DNA from 2 places in the Roseateles sp. P2_H4 genome. Region 1 is predicted to be linked to the other one. Evidence: predicted binding sites of a transcription regulator. Region 1 holds the regulator's gene; the other holds the start of a gene.
The links. The regulator LexA, encoded in region 1, represses DNA repair genes until DNA is damaged. The targets are predictions, from matches to a motif close to ACTGTATNNNNATACAGT.

Region 1 (3,401 bases):
TCGTCGGCACCCGCTTCCTCGACATCAAGGCCGCGATGAACGCCGCCGGCCTCTCCGATGCCATGGTGCCGTCCAAGCTCGAAGGCATCGCTTTCGGCGAAGACGTCATGGTCAATGGCAAGTCGATGCACACGCTGTACCTGTCCAACGACAACGACTTCCTGGGCAACGTGTTGCCCAACGGCAGCGCCACGCCGGTGGCCTACGGCAACCAGTTCTACGTCTTCGCCTTCGAGGGCAATCTGGTCAACCAGGCCATCGCCGCCGTGCCGGAGCCCAGCCAGGTCGCGATGCTGCTCGCCGGCCTCGGCGCCATGGGCTTCATCGCCCGCCGCCGCCGCGGCTGATCAGCCTTCGGCGAGCAGGGCCAGGATCATCTCTATCCTGGCCTTGACCGGACTGAGCGCACCCGCGCTGGGCAGCAGGCCGGGCAGATCCATGACCGGGCCGGCATCGCAGCGCGTGCTGCGCCACACCTTGACGCCCCCCGCCTGAGCTTCGCGCAGGGCCGCATCCAGGCCGCGACTCAAGGTGCCGTTGCCGGTGCCCGCGGCGATCAAGCCGTCGACGCCGCTCGCCCACAGGGCACGCACGACAGTGCCGTCGGCACCCGCATGGTTCATGACGATCTCGACGCGCGGCCAGCGCTCGGCAGGCGCTGCGATACGCGCCAGGCCCTGGGCCTCGCACACCGGCCAGCGGCCCAACTGGCGCACGCTGCCCTCCTCCACCCGCGCCACCACGGCCCCATCGACCGACTCGAAGGTGTCGACGCGATAGCTGTGCGTCTTGCGCACCTGGACCGCGTCATGCACGCGGCCGGCGAAGGCCACGACGACACCGCGGGCATCCGGCGTCGCGGCCACCTGCACGGCGTCGAAAAGATTCTGCGGGCCGTCCGGTGCCAGCGCCGTGGCCGGACGCATCGCTGCCGTCAGCACGACGGGCTTGGCGGGTGACAGCACACGGTGCAGGAAATAGGCCGTCTCCTCCAGCGTGTCGGTGCCGTGGGTGATGACGATGCCGGCGACCTCGGGCCGGTCGAGCTGTTGCTGCACGGCCGTGGCCAGCCGCTGCCAGGTCGCGAAATCCATGTCCTTGCTGTCCAGCTGGGCCAATTGCTGCGCTTCCAGCTTCTGCCCCGACAGCGCCGGAACTGCCGCCAGCAAATCCTCGACGCTCAGTTGCGCGGCCGTGTAGCCGACCCCGTCGCTGGCGGTTTTCGCAGTGCCGGCAATCGTGCCGCCGGTGCCCAGAATGACGATCAGACGATCAAGGGTTTGCAATTTCTTGGATTCCTGGATGAAAATACAGGTGCTGGACAAATTTCCAGCCACTCAAAAGGCCGCCCGTGCAAGACCGTCCCAAGCTTACCGCCCGACAGCAGCAGATCTTCGACCTGGTGCGCAACGCGATCGAAAGCACCGGCTCGCCGCCCACCCGCGCGGAGATCGCCGCCGAACTGGGTTTCAAGTCCGCCAACGCGGCCGAGGAACATCTGCAGGCCCTGGCCCGCAAGGGCATGCTGGAACTCATCGGCGGCACCTCGCGCGGCATCCGCTTGAAATCGGACATCCTCAACGCCGTCAACCGCGCCCGCCAGTTCAGCCTGCCCATCCCCAGTCTCGCTCAGCTGACACTGCCCCTGATCGGCCGTGTGGCTGCCGGCGCCCCCATCCTCGCGCAGGAGCATGTCGAGCAGACCTACACCGTCGAGCCCGGCCTGTTCGCCAGGAAGCCCGACTACCTGCTCAAGGTCAAGGGCATGAGCATGAAGGACATCGGCATCCTCGACGGCGACCTGCTCGCCGTGCAGTCGGCCAAGGAAGCCCGCAACGGCCAGATCGTCGTGGCACGAGTGGGCGAAGAGGTCACGGTCAAGCGCTTCAAGCGCGGGCCTGAGGGCATCCAGCTGCTGCCCGAGAACGCCGATTTCGAGCCCATCCTCGTCAATGAACACAGCGAGAGCTTCAGCATCGAAGGGCTGGCCGTTGGCCTGATCCGAGGACAAGGCTTCAACTGATTTCAAACGGGGGTTCAATTCCCCCCGGCGCGCTCGAAATGAAAAAGGCCCGTGTCACCGACACGGGCCTTTTTGCTTGGATGGTGGAGCCGGGGGGAATTGAACCCCCGTCCGCAAGCCATCACCGGGCAGATCTACATGCTTAGCCGGCTGATTTGAATCTCACGGTCAACTCGCGCAGTGGCACGCTAGCTTTTCCGCCAGTCACTTGATCTCACGCCCCACCGAGTGACCCGGTGCGACGCCAGCCGATGTGAGTGACTTCTCAGCCTTGCCCCTTGCGGAACTCAGCCCGGCCCATCGGCCTGCCGTTGAGAAGCTCATCCGCAATTAAGCGGCGAGTGCGAACGTAGAGTCGTTTGCAGTTACTGTGTTTCCAGATGTATTTACGAGGTGACTGGTCCTCGGCATGCCCTACTCCGGATCCGCACCCACGTCGAAACCAAGTCGGCCCCAGAGAACCCCTATCTTAGGCCAGTCCGAGTCGCTTCAAGAGCTCGCCGGGCGCTGACAGCTCCAGGTCGGCTCTCCAATGACGAAATTCGCCGCCGTGGCCGAGATAGCCCCAGGTTGCTGCGGCCGTCGCCATGCCGGCCGCACGCCCGGCCAGGATGTCGCGTTCGTCGTCGCCGACATAGAGACAGGACTCGGCTGCCACGTTCAGGCGGCGTGCGGCCTCCAGCAACGGCGCGGGGTGAGGCTTGGTGTGGCCGGTCGTGTCGCCGCCGACGATGGCACCGGCCGATAGGCCCAATGCCGTGGCCAGCGGCAAGGCAAAGCGTTCGGCCTTGTTGGTGACGATGCCCCAGGCCAGGCCGGCTGCGGTTAACGCAGCGAGTTCGGTTTCGACGCCGGCAAAGGCTTGCGTACTGTCGTACATCAGCGCTTCGTAGCGGTCCAGGAACTCGCGCTTGAGTTCGTCATAGTCTGGCTGACCAGGCGCGGAACCGAAGGCCTGGCCGAGCATGCCGCGTGCGCCAGAGCCGCCGTGCGGCCGGTATTGGGCCAAGGGCAGCGCAGCAAGGCCGCGTTCGGCGCGCATCGCGTTGGCTGCCGCTGCGAGGTCGGCGGCGCTGTCGATCAGCGTGCCGTCCAGGTCGAACAGGACGGCACGCAGATGCGACCAGTGTGCAGCGAGCTTCAAGCGGGGCGGCGGCAGGCCAGCAGATAGTTCACGTCGGTATCGCTCCCCAGGCTGTAGCGCTGCGTCAGCGGGTTGTAGCTCAGGCCACGGCTGCCTTGCAGCTCCAGGCCGGCGTCACGGCAGAACTGGGCCAGCTCGGACGGCTTCAGGAAGCGCGCGTATTCATGCGTGCCCTTGGGCAGCATGTTGAGCACGTACTCGGCCCCGACGATGGCGAGCAGGAAGGACTTGACG
Region 2 (3,401 bases), on a different contig from region 1:
TCGGCATCCAATCTGAGCCCGTGCTGGGCCAGTTCCTGCTGGATGCGCTGGGCACCGAAGCGGTTGGCGCGCAAATGCAGTCGCGACTCGACGAAACGGGCCTCGTCCAGATAGCCGGCGGCGGCGAGGCTGTCGAGCAGCGCCTCGACGGCCGCCTCGCCAGCCTCTTCTTCATCTTCGTCGTCGATGGCCGCAGGCGGCGGTTCAGCCTCGCCCGCCGCTTGCGCCGCGGCCAGGCGCGCGCGCTGCTGCCGTTGCTGCTGCTCGATGCGCAACAGCTTGCGCCGGAGTTCGGCGCGGCTGTGCTCACGCTGGGCCAGCAGGCCGATGGCGCGGGCCTTCAGCGACAGCGGCGCTCGGGTCGCCATGCAGCAGGCCCCGGGCGGCTTTTACTCCTCGGCCGCCAAGGTCAGCGGTGCGACGCCCAGGGATTCGCGGATCTTGTTCTCGATCTCGCGGGCGACATCGACGTTCTCGCGCAGGAACTCGCGGGCGTTGTCCTTGCCCTGGCCGATCTTCTCGCCCTGATAGGCGTACCAGGAGCCGGACTTCTCGACGACCTTGGCGACCACGCCCATGTCGACGATCTCGCCTTCGCGGCTGATGCCTTCGCCGTAAAGGATGTCGAACTCGGCGGTTTTGAACGGGGGGCTGACCTTGTTCTTGACGACCTTGACCTTGGTCTCGGAGCCGATGACCTCCTCGCCCTTCTTGATCGAGCCGATGCGGCGGATGTCCAGGCGCACCGAGGCGTAGAACTTCAGCGCGTTGCCGCCGGTGGTCGTTTCGGGCGAGCCGAACATGACGCCGATCTTCATGCGGATCTGGTTGATGAAGATGACCATGCAGTTGGTCTTCTTGATCGTGGCGGTCAGCTTGCGCAGCGCCTGGCTCATCAGGCGGGCCTGCAGGCCGGGCAGGCTGTCGCCCATCTCGCCTTCGAGTTCGGCCTTGGGTGTCAGCGCCGCGACCGAGTCGATGACGATGAGGTCCACCGAGCCGGAGCGCACCAGCGCGTCGACGATCTCGAGGGCCTGTTCGCCGGTGTCGGGCTGGCTGATCAGCAGTTCCTGCAGGTTGACGCCGAGCTTCTGGGCGTACTGGATGTCCAGGGCGTGCTCGGCATCGATGAAGGCACAGGTGCCGGCGAGCTTTTGCATCTCGGCGATGACCTGCAGCGTCAGCGTGGTCTTGCCCGAGGACTCGGGGCCGTAGATCTCGACGACGCGGCCGCGCGGCAGGCCGCCGACGCCCAGGGCGATGTCCAGGCCCAGCGAGCCGGTGGAAACAACCTGGATGTCTTCAATGACCTCGCCTTCGCCGAGCCGCATGATGGAGCCCTTGCCGAATTGCTTTTCGATCTGGGCGAGGGCGGCCTGCAGGGCCTTGGCTTTTTCGGTGTTGAGGGCTTTGACCGGGGCGTCCATGCGAATCTCCGTGGGGAATGGGCTGAATTATGGGGCAATCTGTATGTTTGTACAGTGGTTTGTCCCCCGATCCGCGGCAGCAAGCGGCTCAGGATTGAGGAGCATCCTAGGAGCAAGGTGGCTCATGACGTGAGCCAGCCTTGCGCTGCCGCAAGCCGCCGGCGTTGCGGTCGCACATAACATCGGCGCAGGAGACAAGACGATGCGCATCCTGATTGCGGAAGACGACCAAGTGCTGGCCGACGGGCTGCTGCGTGCGCTGCGCGCCTCAGGCTATGCGGTGGACCGGGTCAGCAGCGGCACCGAGGCCGATTCGGCGCTGGCGACCCATGAGTTCGACCTGGTCATCCTCGACCTCGGCCTGCCGCGCCTGCATGGACTGGAGGTGCTGCGCAAGCTGCGTGCGCGCGGCTCGACGATGCCGGTGCTGATCCTGACCGCGGCCGACAGCGTCGAGCAGCGCGTCAAGGGGCTGGACCTGGGCGCCGACGACTACATGGCCAAGCCCTTCTCGCTGCAGGAACTGGAGGCGCGCGTGCGCGCGCTGACGCGCCGTGGCCTGGGCACGGCCAGCAGCCTCATCAAGCATGGGCCGCTGACCTTCGATGCGACCGGCCGCGTGGCCTACATCAACGAGCAGATGCTGGAACTGTCGGCGCGCGAGCTGTCGCTGCTGGAGGTGCTGCTGCAGCGAGCGGGTCGTCTCGTCAGCAAGGACCAGCTCGTCGAGCGGCTGTGTGAATGGGGTGAAGAGGTCAGCAACAACGCCATCGAGGTCTACATCCACCGCTTGCGCAAAAAGATCGAGCAGGGCCCGATCCGCATCGCGACGGTGCGCGGGCTCGGCTACTGCCTCGAGAAGATCAACTCCTAAATGCCCAACAAGGACGGCGCCAGCCCCGAGCAGGGCTCGCTGGTTCGGGCGGGCGCCCCTGCTGCGCAGGGTTCGCTGTTCGGCGAGATCCTCGACTGGATGCTCGCTCCGCTGCTGCTGATCTGGCCGATCAGCGTGGCGCTGACGTGGCTGGTGGCGCAGGGCATTGCAAGCAGGCCGTACGACCGTGAGCTCGGGGAGATGGCGCGCAGCCTCGGGCTTCAGGTCGCGGCGGAATCTGCGCCGACCAAGGGAAGAGACCGCTACGCCCTCGCGCCCGAGGCGGCGGCGCTGCTGCGGGCGGATGCCTCGGACACGGTTTTCTACCAAGTGCTCGGCCAGCGCGGCGAGCTGCTGAGCGGCGACGCGACCCTGCCCGTGCCGACCGAGGACGCGCCCGTCGTGCCCTGGGAGCTGCACTTTCGCGACGACGAGGTCGGCACGGACGCGGTGCGCGTGGCCTATCTGTGGATCGCGCCCGAGGGGCAGGCCGGATCGACGAAGACGATGCTGGTGCAGGTGGCGGAGACGCTGGGCAAGCGCGCGCGGTTGACCAACGAGATCATCAAGGGCGTCATCCTGCCGCAGTTCGTCATCCTGCCGCTGGCCGTGCTGCTGGTGTGGCTGGCGCTGGCGCGCGGCATCTCGCCGCTGAACGAGCTGCAGCGCCGCATCCGCTCGCGCGAGGCCTCTGACCTCTCGCCCATCGACGAGCAGCGCGTGCCGGACGAGGTGGCGCCGCTGGTGCAGGCCATCAACGACCTGCTGGCGCGGCTGGACTCGTCGATGAGCCGGCAGAAGCATTTCCTCGCCGACGCCGCCCACCAGCTGAAGACGCCGCTGGCGGGCCTGCGCACCCAGGCCGAGCTGATCCAGCGCGAGATCGATGCCGGCCGCGCGTCGCCGGAGGAGTTGAAGCGCTCCCTCGCCCATATCGCCCGCGCGAGCGAGCGCGCCGCCCACATGGTCAACCAGCTGCTGGCCATGGCGCGCGCCGAGGATGCCGAGCAGGCCATGAAGCGCGAGCCCGTCAACCTGGCCGAGATCGCCATCGACTCGGTGCGCGACTTTGTGCCTCGCGCGCTGGAGCGGCGCATCGA

Region 2: a site for LexA is predicted at 1,466-1,483, ahead of recA (recombinase RecA). Genes of this name have one in related genera too.

The regions. Positions count from the first base shown of each region.
Region 1 is NZ_JBFUFR010000006.1:108,281-111,681, forward strand. It holds gene AC1DW3_RS06590 (esterase-like activity of phytase family protein) at 1-347, shown strand, start outside; gene AC1DW3_RS06595 (asparaginase) at 348-1,286, opposite strand; gene lexA (transcriptional repressor LexA) at 1,352-2,023, shown strand; RNA gene ssrA (transfer-messenger RNA) at 2,105-2,478, opposite strand; gene gph (phosphoglycolate phosphatase) at 2,493-3,167, opposite strand; gene ubiG (bifunctional 2-polyprenyl-6-hydroxyphenol methylase/3-demethylubiquinol 3-O-methyltransferase UbiG) at 3,164-3,401, opposite strand, start outside.
Region 2 is NZ_JBFUFR010000038.1:8,379-11,779, reverse strand. It holds gene AC1DW3_RS23895 (RecX family transcriptional regulator) at 1-368, opposite strand, end outside; gene recA (recombinase RecA) at 390-1,427, opposite strand; gene AC1DW3_RS23885 (response regulator) at 1,630-2,301, shown strand; gene AC1DW3_RS23880 (sensor histidine kinase) at 2,401-3,401, shown strand, end outside.